2 linked regions of the Kordia antarctica genome follow. The protein of the gene in region 1 interacts with the protein of each later gene in a pairwise test. Links are inferred from orthologs where the notes say so. Each region holds a gene or a part of one and is shown on either strand. Other genes may lie near its edges. The genes, in order: nadE and dnaA.

Region 1 (3,316 bases):
TTGGTTTAATTAGTTATCACGCTAAAACGGGAAGCGTAAATTCTTATTTTGATTACAAAAAATTATATGCACATATCGAGTTGCACAATGAATTATACGAAACTAAATTTGGAGTTTCAGATTTCATAGATCAATTTAAAACAATGAAAACTTACGGATTTCATTGTGGTTTTTCACCCATAATGAATGGAGCTTTGCAACATGATGATTTCTATTTTGATAACATCAGAAATGCAAAACATTTTAGGAAATGGTTAAAATCGTTTAATCCCGAATTACAAGCTTTTGGAATCAAAGCATTAGAACATTTAGAAGAAAAAGAAAAACTACCACTTTCTCCACTAGAAAAGAAACTCATCAAACATATAAAAACGCGGAACTCAACATTGCTTATTTGCGGCGGTTGTGTAAGTTTTCCTCGAAGACTTTATGATTAAAAAAATGATGACACATGTAAACTCTAAAAGGATCTACACATATCATCATAAAAATTTTAACTGTTCATAGAGAATAAATTCTCTACAATGCATTTACAGCAATTCTAATGCTTTTGCTTGTTGTAATAGATCAACTAGGTTGTCTACATTCAACTTTCGCATTAGGCGAGCCTTGTACGTGCTCACAGTTTTTTCGTTTAGGTTCAACTCTTCGGCAACATGCTTGTTACGTTTACCTGAAGCTAAAAGTTTTAACACTTCAACTTCTCTTGTAGATAAACGTCTGAAGAATCTACGGGGTTTGTTCGTGCTTTCATCAAATGCTAGACGTTGTGCTAATTCGTTGCTAATATAGATTCCTCCATTAGCAACTTTAACAATAGCGTCTTTAATAACATTTGTAGCGACGGATTTTGATAAGTAACCGGATGCTCCAGCTCTCAGAGTGCTTACTGCGTAAACATCTTCTGAATGTGAGCTAAACATAATTACTTTCATCTCGGCGAAGTCTTTTTTCAATCTTCGCAATGCAGTAATACCATTGACCTCTGGGAGATCCATCTCAAGTAAAATAACATCTACGTGCTCTTGACTAATAAAATCAAAAAGCTCAGAAGTTGTAGCAGCTTTACCTACTACATCAATCTCAGTAGAGTTCTTAAACAAGGATTTAATTCCTTTTCGAACAATGGGATGATTGTCTGCAATTAATACTTTAACCATAATTTAGTTTTTAAAGTTATTATTAAATCAGACCATCACATAAAGAAAGGCTCGTTATGTCATGCTAACATAAAAACGAATCAATTTTTATTTCAGGTTTAGGGGGTCTGTAACAACAAATTTAAACAAATTTTTATAATAACGATTAAAAAAGATGAAATTTTATGTAAGATTTTGCGGTATTTTGCAGACTGGAATTGGAATCATTTTATGTCGGTTAGAGGAATTGTATCGTTTGTAAATTTTAAAAACTTCTTGTTGTCTTCCAGTAAAGTCTTCTGCGGTTTTTCTTTCTTCATGCATTTGCATAGCCCATTCAAGCTCATCGTAGTTAGCGCCAATCTGATCTTCATCGCTTCTGGCATCACCAAATAAACCATCGGAAGGAGCAGCTTTCATGATAGATTTGGGAACTTTTAATAACTCACCTAATTGATAAACTTCGCTTTTCATTAGGTCCGCAATTGGACTCAAATCAACGCCGCCATCTCCATATTTGGTATAAAACCCGACGCCAAAATCTTCTACTTTGTTTCCTGTTCCAGCAACCAATCTTCCTAATAGTCCAGCATAATAATATAAAGTTGTCATTCGCAAACGCGCTCTTGTGTTCGCCAAAGCCATATCAACTGTTGCTTTTTCGCCTTCTAAGGTAACTTCTGTTTTAAATTCTTCAAAAACTGGCGTTAAATCTGCGCGAACATCACTCACATTATCAAAACGTTCTTTTAATTGCTTTATATGTTCCTGTCCACGCGAAACATGACTTGCCGCTTGATGAATAGGCATTTCAATACACAATACAGGTAATCCTGTTTTTGCACACAAGGTAGAAGTTACCGCGGAATCAATTCCTCCAGAAACTCCTATAACAAATCCGTTCACTTTTGCATTCGTTGCATACTCTTTCAGCCACTTTACAATATGATCAATAACCTTTTCAGTTTTCATGTATTTATTTTTATTTTAATATTTCTGTCAGATGGAATTTGCCAATAAACATTTCAATTACTTTCAAGAAAATTATTATGGCTCATTTCATGTATTTCAATTTTTTTACAAGATAAAAAAAGTAAATTTGCAGACAAAAATAGAAGCAGATTAAAATTTACGAGCCTAGATCGCGTTTATGTGTTTATAATTAATGTGAACTTGATATGACTAATCACTAAATGTGCTTGTAACTTGTTCTTCTTCCGAAGTATAGCAGTTATTTTTCGTTAAGAATTTCCGAAGCCTTGGAGAAAATTTAGAAAAATAGATGCGATTTTAGCCTTTTCGGCTAAAAATACCTCTGGAAAAAGCGCACTTTCTTTTGTTGACGCCTGTGCTGAACTTGATTCAGTATCTTTTGTGCGAGCAAAGAAAATGAAAAATAAGAACTTGAAAATTTAGTTTTTTACTAATGATTTATGAAGTCTAAACTCACATTTGAATATCATTTTAGGATTTACATTGTGTCCATATAAAAATTATGAAAAATATAGTATACATATTATTATTACTAGTAATTGGTTGTGCCAATGAAAACTTGCTGGAAAAAGAAATTGCAGCCATTCCAATAGATGTAAACGTAAGCCGATTTGAGCAAGTTTTCTTAAATGCTTCACCTTCAGATTTACCCAAGTTAAAAGAAGTATATCCGCAATTTTTTCCGAGTTCTATTCCCGATTCTACTTGGGTTTACACGATGCGCGATCCTTTACAAAAAGAATTAAAGCAAGAAATAGATGCCGTTTTTACAGATTTTGCTCCAGTTCAAAAAGATATTGTATCGGTTTTGCAACACATAAAATTTTACTTTCCTGAATATGGAACGCCCGAAGTTTTTACCGTTACTACGGAAGATTATCGCAAAAATATCATCTTAACAAACAGCATGATTTTAATTGCGTTGAATACGTATTTAGGTGGAAATCATAAATATTACGAAGGAATACAACAATATATAGTGCAGAATTTTGAAAAAGAAATGATTCCAGTAGATATTGCAAACGAATTTGCTTTTTCACAAGTGCAACCTGCGCGCGAACGTACTTTTTTAAGCAACATAATATATTATGGAAAAGTGCAATATATCAAATCGCTTTTAGTGCCAACTGTCAGCAAAGCAAAACAATTTGGATATACGGAACGTCAAATTAATTGGTCAGCCG
Region 2 (3,152 bases), 4.4 Mb from region 1 along the record:
AGTTTATATACTTCAAAAAGTTTCTCTTCTTTCCAATCAAAGAAATAGCGTTTTTTAGTTAAATTTTGATAATCTTTAGTGTCAACAAGTGATATTTCCACACGATGTGATTTTCCTGTTACAGTTTCAATAATTACCATGAAGTGAAGATACGGAATTGTTTCCGAAATTTATAATATAAACACATAATGTTTCCGAAATTGTAAACTTTTAAAAATTAGAGGTTCCAATATTAAAAAAGTCATGATGAATGATAAATTTTTCAATCAATCAAAAGTCAATCGTCGATAATTTTTCGATCAAATGCGCAGGACATTTCATTGGTCTTTTCGTCTTCATATTAATGAATGCCAAAACGGTGCTTCCGACAGTAATAATTTCCTCTTTTTCGTTCAAAATTTCGAAGTCAAATTCAATCTTAACAGACGGTAATTTTTTAAGCGTTGTTCTAATCGTCAGTACATCATCGTAATACGCAGATTTCTTATAATTCATCGTAATTGAAATTACAGGAAGCATTACACCAGCTTCTTCCATTTCTTTATATGAAATTCCTAAAACGCGTAACCACTCAGTTCGCCCCATTTCTATGAATTGCACATAGTTACCGTGATAAACAACGCCCATTTGGTCGGTTTCGGCATATCTAATTCTTACATTTATTTCGTGACTTCTCAAAGTATTTTATGTATATTTAACGTGTTAACTAATTGTAAAGAAATTGTTTCCTAGCATGCGAAAAAAATTTCACAAATTCAATAGCCTACTAATTTTTTTTTCACTTTTTTTTTCACATATTTGTGAACGCTAAAAAGTGAAACGAGAAAACCCCGAATTTTCTCTTTTTTTTCCAACCTAGAACTAACAATTTTAACAGTAATAAATGAGTGTAACTGCGCAATCAGTATGGGATAACTGTCTGTCTTTCATAAAAGACAACATTCAACCGCAAGCATATAAAACTTGGTTTGAGCCTATAATGCCTGTAAAGTTAGCAAATAAAGCGCTAAGCATTCAAGTACCTAGCAAGTTTTTTTATGAATGGTTAGAAGAGCATTACGTAAAGTTATTAAAAGTTGCTCTAGTTAAAGAATTAGGAAATACAGCACGATTGGTGTACATTATTAAGATGGAAAATACATACGGCAATAAGAAACCGTTTACAGAAAAAATTCCAAGTTCTAATCGTAGCGGTCTAAGAGCACAAGAAATTGATGTGCCAACCAAAAATAAAAGTCCCGAACTGAAAAATCCGTTTATCATTCCTGGTATCAGAAATGTGAAAATTGAATCTCAGCTAAATCCAAATTATAATTTCGACAATTTCCTTGAAGGCGATTCTAACCGTTTGGCCAGATCTGCAGGAATGGCAGTTGCCAACAAACCTGGAGGAACGTCGTTTAATCCACTATTAATTTTTGGTGGTGTTGGATTAGGAAAAACACATCTTGCACACGCAATTGGTGTTGAAATCAAAGACAAATACCCTGAAAAGACGGTTTTATATATCTCTGCGGAGAAATTTACACAACAATACATAGAATCTGTAAAGAAGAATACACGAAACGATTTTATACATTTTTATCAATTGATAGATGTTTTAATTATAGATGATGTTCAGTTTTTCTCTGGAAAATCGGGAACACAAGATGTTTTCTTCCACATTTTCAATCACTTACACCAAAACGGAAAGCAAGTCATTCTAACATCTGACAAAGCACCTGTGGACATGCAAGATATTGAGCAACGCTTATTATCTCGTTTCAAATGGGGACTTTCTGCCGAGTTACAAACTCCTGATTTTGAAACACGTGTTTCTATTGTAAAAAACAAACTTTATCGTGATGGTGTAGAAATGCCTGATGATATTATAGAATATGTTGCGAAGCACATCAAATCGAATGTACGCGAATTAGAAGGCGCAATTATTTCATTGATCGCGCAATCATCATTCAACAAAAAAGAAGTGACGATTGAATTGGCGAAACAAGTCGTTGAAAAATTCGTAAAGAATACAAAACGAGAAGTTTCAATCGATTATATTCAAAAAGTCGTTTCAGATTATTTCCAAATGGACGTTTCTACGTTGCAATCTAAAACACGTAAACGTCACATTGTACAAGCAAGACAATTGGCTATGTTTTTCGCGAAGAAATTCACAAAAGCATCGTTGGCAAGTATTGGTTCGCAAATTGGAAAACGTGATCACGCAACGGTTTTACACGCTTGCAAAACGGTTGACAACCTATCTTCTACCGATAAGCAATTCCGTAAATACGTTGAAGATTTAACAAAGAAACTTTCGCTATAATCTCATTTCATGAAAACTAAAATTCTAATGGTTTGCTTAGGAAATATTTGTCGTTCTCCTTTAGCAGAAGGTATTTTAGCTTCCAAACTCAACGCTGCAAAATTCGAGGTTGATTCCGCAGGAACTGCAGGTTATCATGTTGGCGAACTTCCCGATAGACGTTCAATCGCAACTGCAAAACAATACGGAATTGACATTACCAATCAACGCTCACGAAAGTTTATAAAAAATGATTTTCAAAAATTTGATTATATCTTTGCGATGGATCAATCCAATTATAGCAACATGGTGAGTTTAGCAGAAACTTCAGAAGATCGCGCAAAAGTTCATTTAATGTTAAATCAAATCTCACCAAATTCAAATTCAGAAGTTCCCGATCCGTATTACGGCGGCGATCAAGGTTTTGAAAATGTGTATCAAATGTTAGATGAAGCTTGTGGTATTTTTGCAGAGAAAATTTCCTAAACTAAAAGTAAAAAAAGCGTTTGTCATTTTTTTGTATCTTACTAAAAAAAAGCAAACCTACTTTACTATGAAATCAAGAAACTACCTATTATTTGTCCTACTTTTTCCTATTTTATTGTTTTCACAAGATGTATCTCTGCAATCATTCGCATCAGGATTTACAAGACCCGTAGACATTAAACACGCCAACGATTCCCGATTATTTATTGTAGAACAAGATGGCGTCATCAAAATTTTAAATTCGGCAGGAATCACAAATCCAACACCTTTTTTAGACATTGACACGCGCGTTCGTTCTACAGCAAATGAGCAAGGATTATTAGGATTGGTTTTCGATCCAAATTACGCAACCAACAATCGGTTTTATGTAAATTAT

The links.
Region 2: the proteins of nadE (region 1) and dnaA interact in binary tests that used the Escherichia coli proteins (3 or more experiments, as listed by UniProt). The link is inferred for Kordia antarctica from one-to-one orthologs.

The regions. Positions count from the first base shown.
Region 1 is NZ_CP019288.1:4,385,099-4,388,414, forward strand. Bases 218-3,195 are described here. They hold nadE (NAD(+) synthase), read right to left. Parts: upstream 2,112-3,195; coding sequence 1,323-2,111; downstream 218-1,322. Other genes in these bases: IMCC3317_RS18350 (hypothetical protein), read left to right, coding at 218-437; IMCC3317_RS18355 (response regulator), read right to left, coding at 531-1,160; gldB (gliding motility lipoprotein GldB), read left to right, coding at 2,635-3,195. In the rest of the region: more of IMCC3317_RS18350, read left to right, coding at 1-217; more of gldB, read left to right, coding at 3,196-3,316. UniProt on the Escherichia coli protein: Catalyzes the ATP-dependent amidation of deamido-NAD to form NAD. Uses ammonia as a nitrogen source.
Region 2 is NZ_CP019288.1:1,988-5,139, reverse strand. The notes cover bases 284-3,097. They hold dnaA (chromosomal replication initiator protein DnaA), read left to right. Parts: upstream 284-883; coding sequence 884-2,311; downstream 2,312-3,097. Other genes in these bases: IMCC3317_RS00010 (PQQ-dependent sugar dehydrogenase), read left to right, coding at 2,844-3,097; IMCC3317_RS00015 (low molecular weight protein-tyrosine-phosphatase), read left to right, coding at 2,321-2,776; IMCC3317_RS00025 (acyl-CoA thioesterase), read right to left, coding at 284-678. Outside these bases: IMCC3317_RS00030 (N-acetyltransferase), read right to left, coding at 1-140; more of IMCC3317_RS00025, read right to left, coding at 271-283; more of IMCC3317_RS00010, read left to right, coding at 3,098-3,152. UniProt on the Escherichia coli protein: Plays an essential in the initiation and regulation of chromosomal replication. Binds in an ATP-dependent fashion to the origin of replication (oriC) to initiate formation of the DNA replication initiation complex once per cell cycle.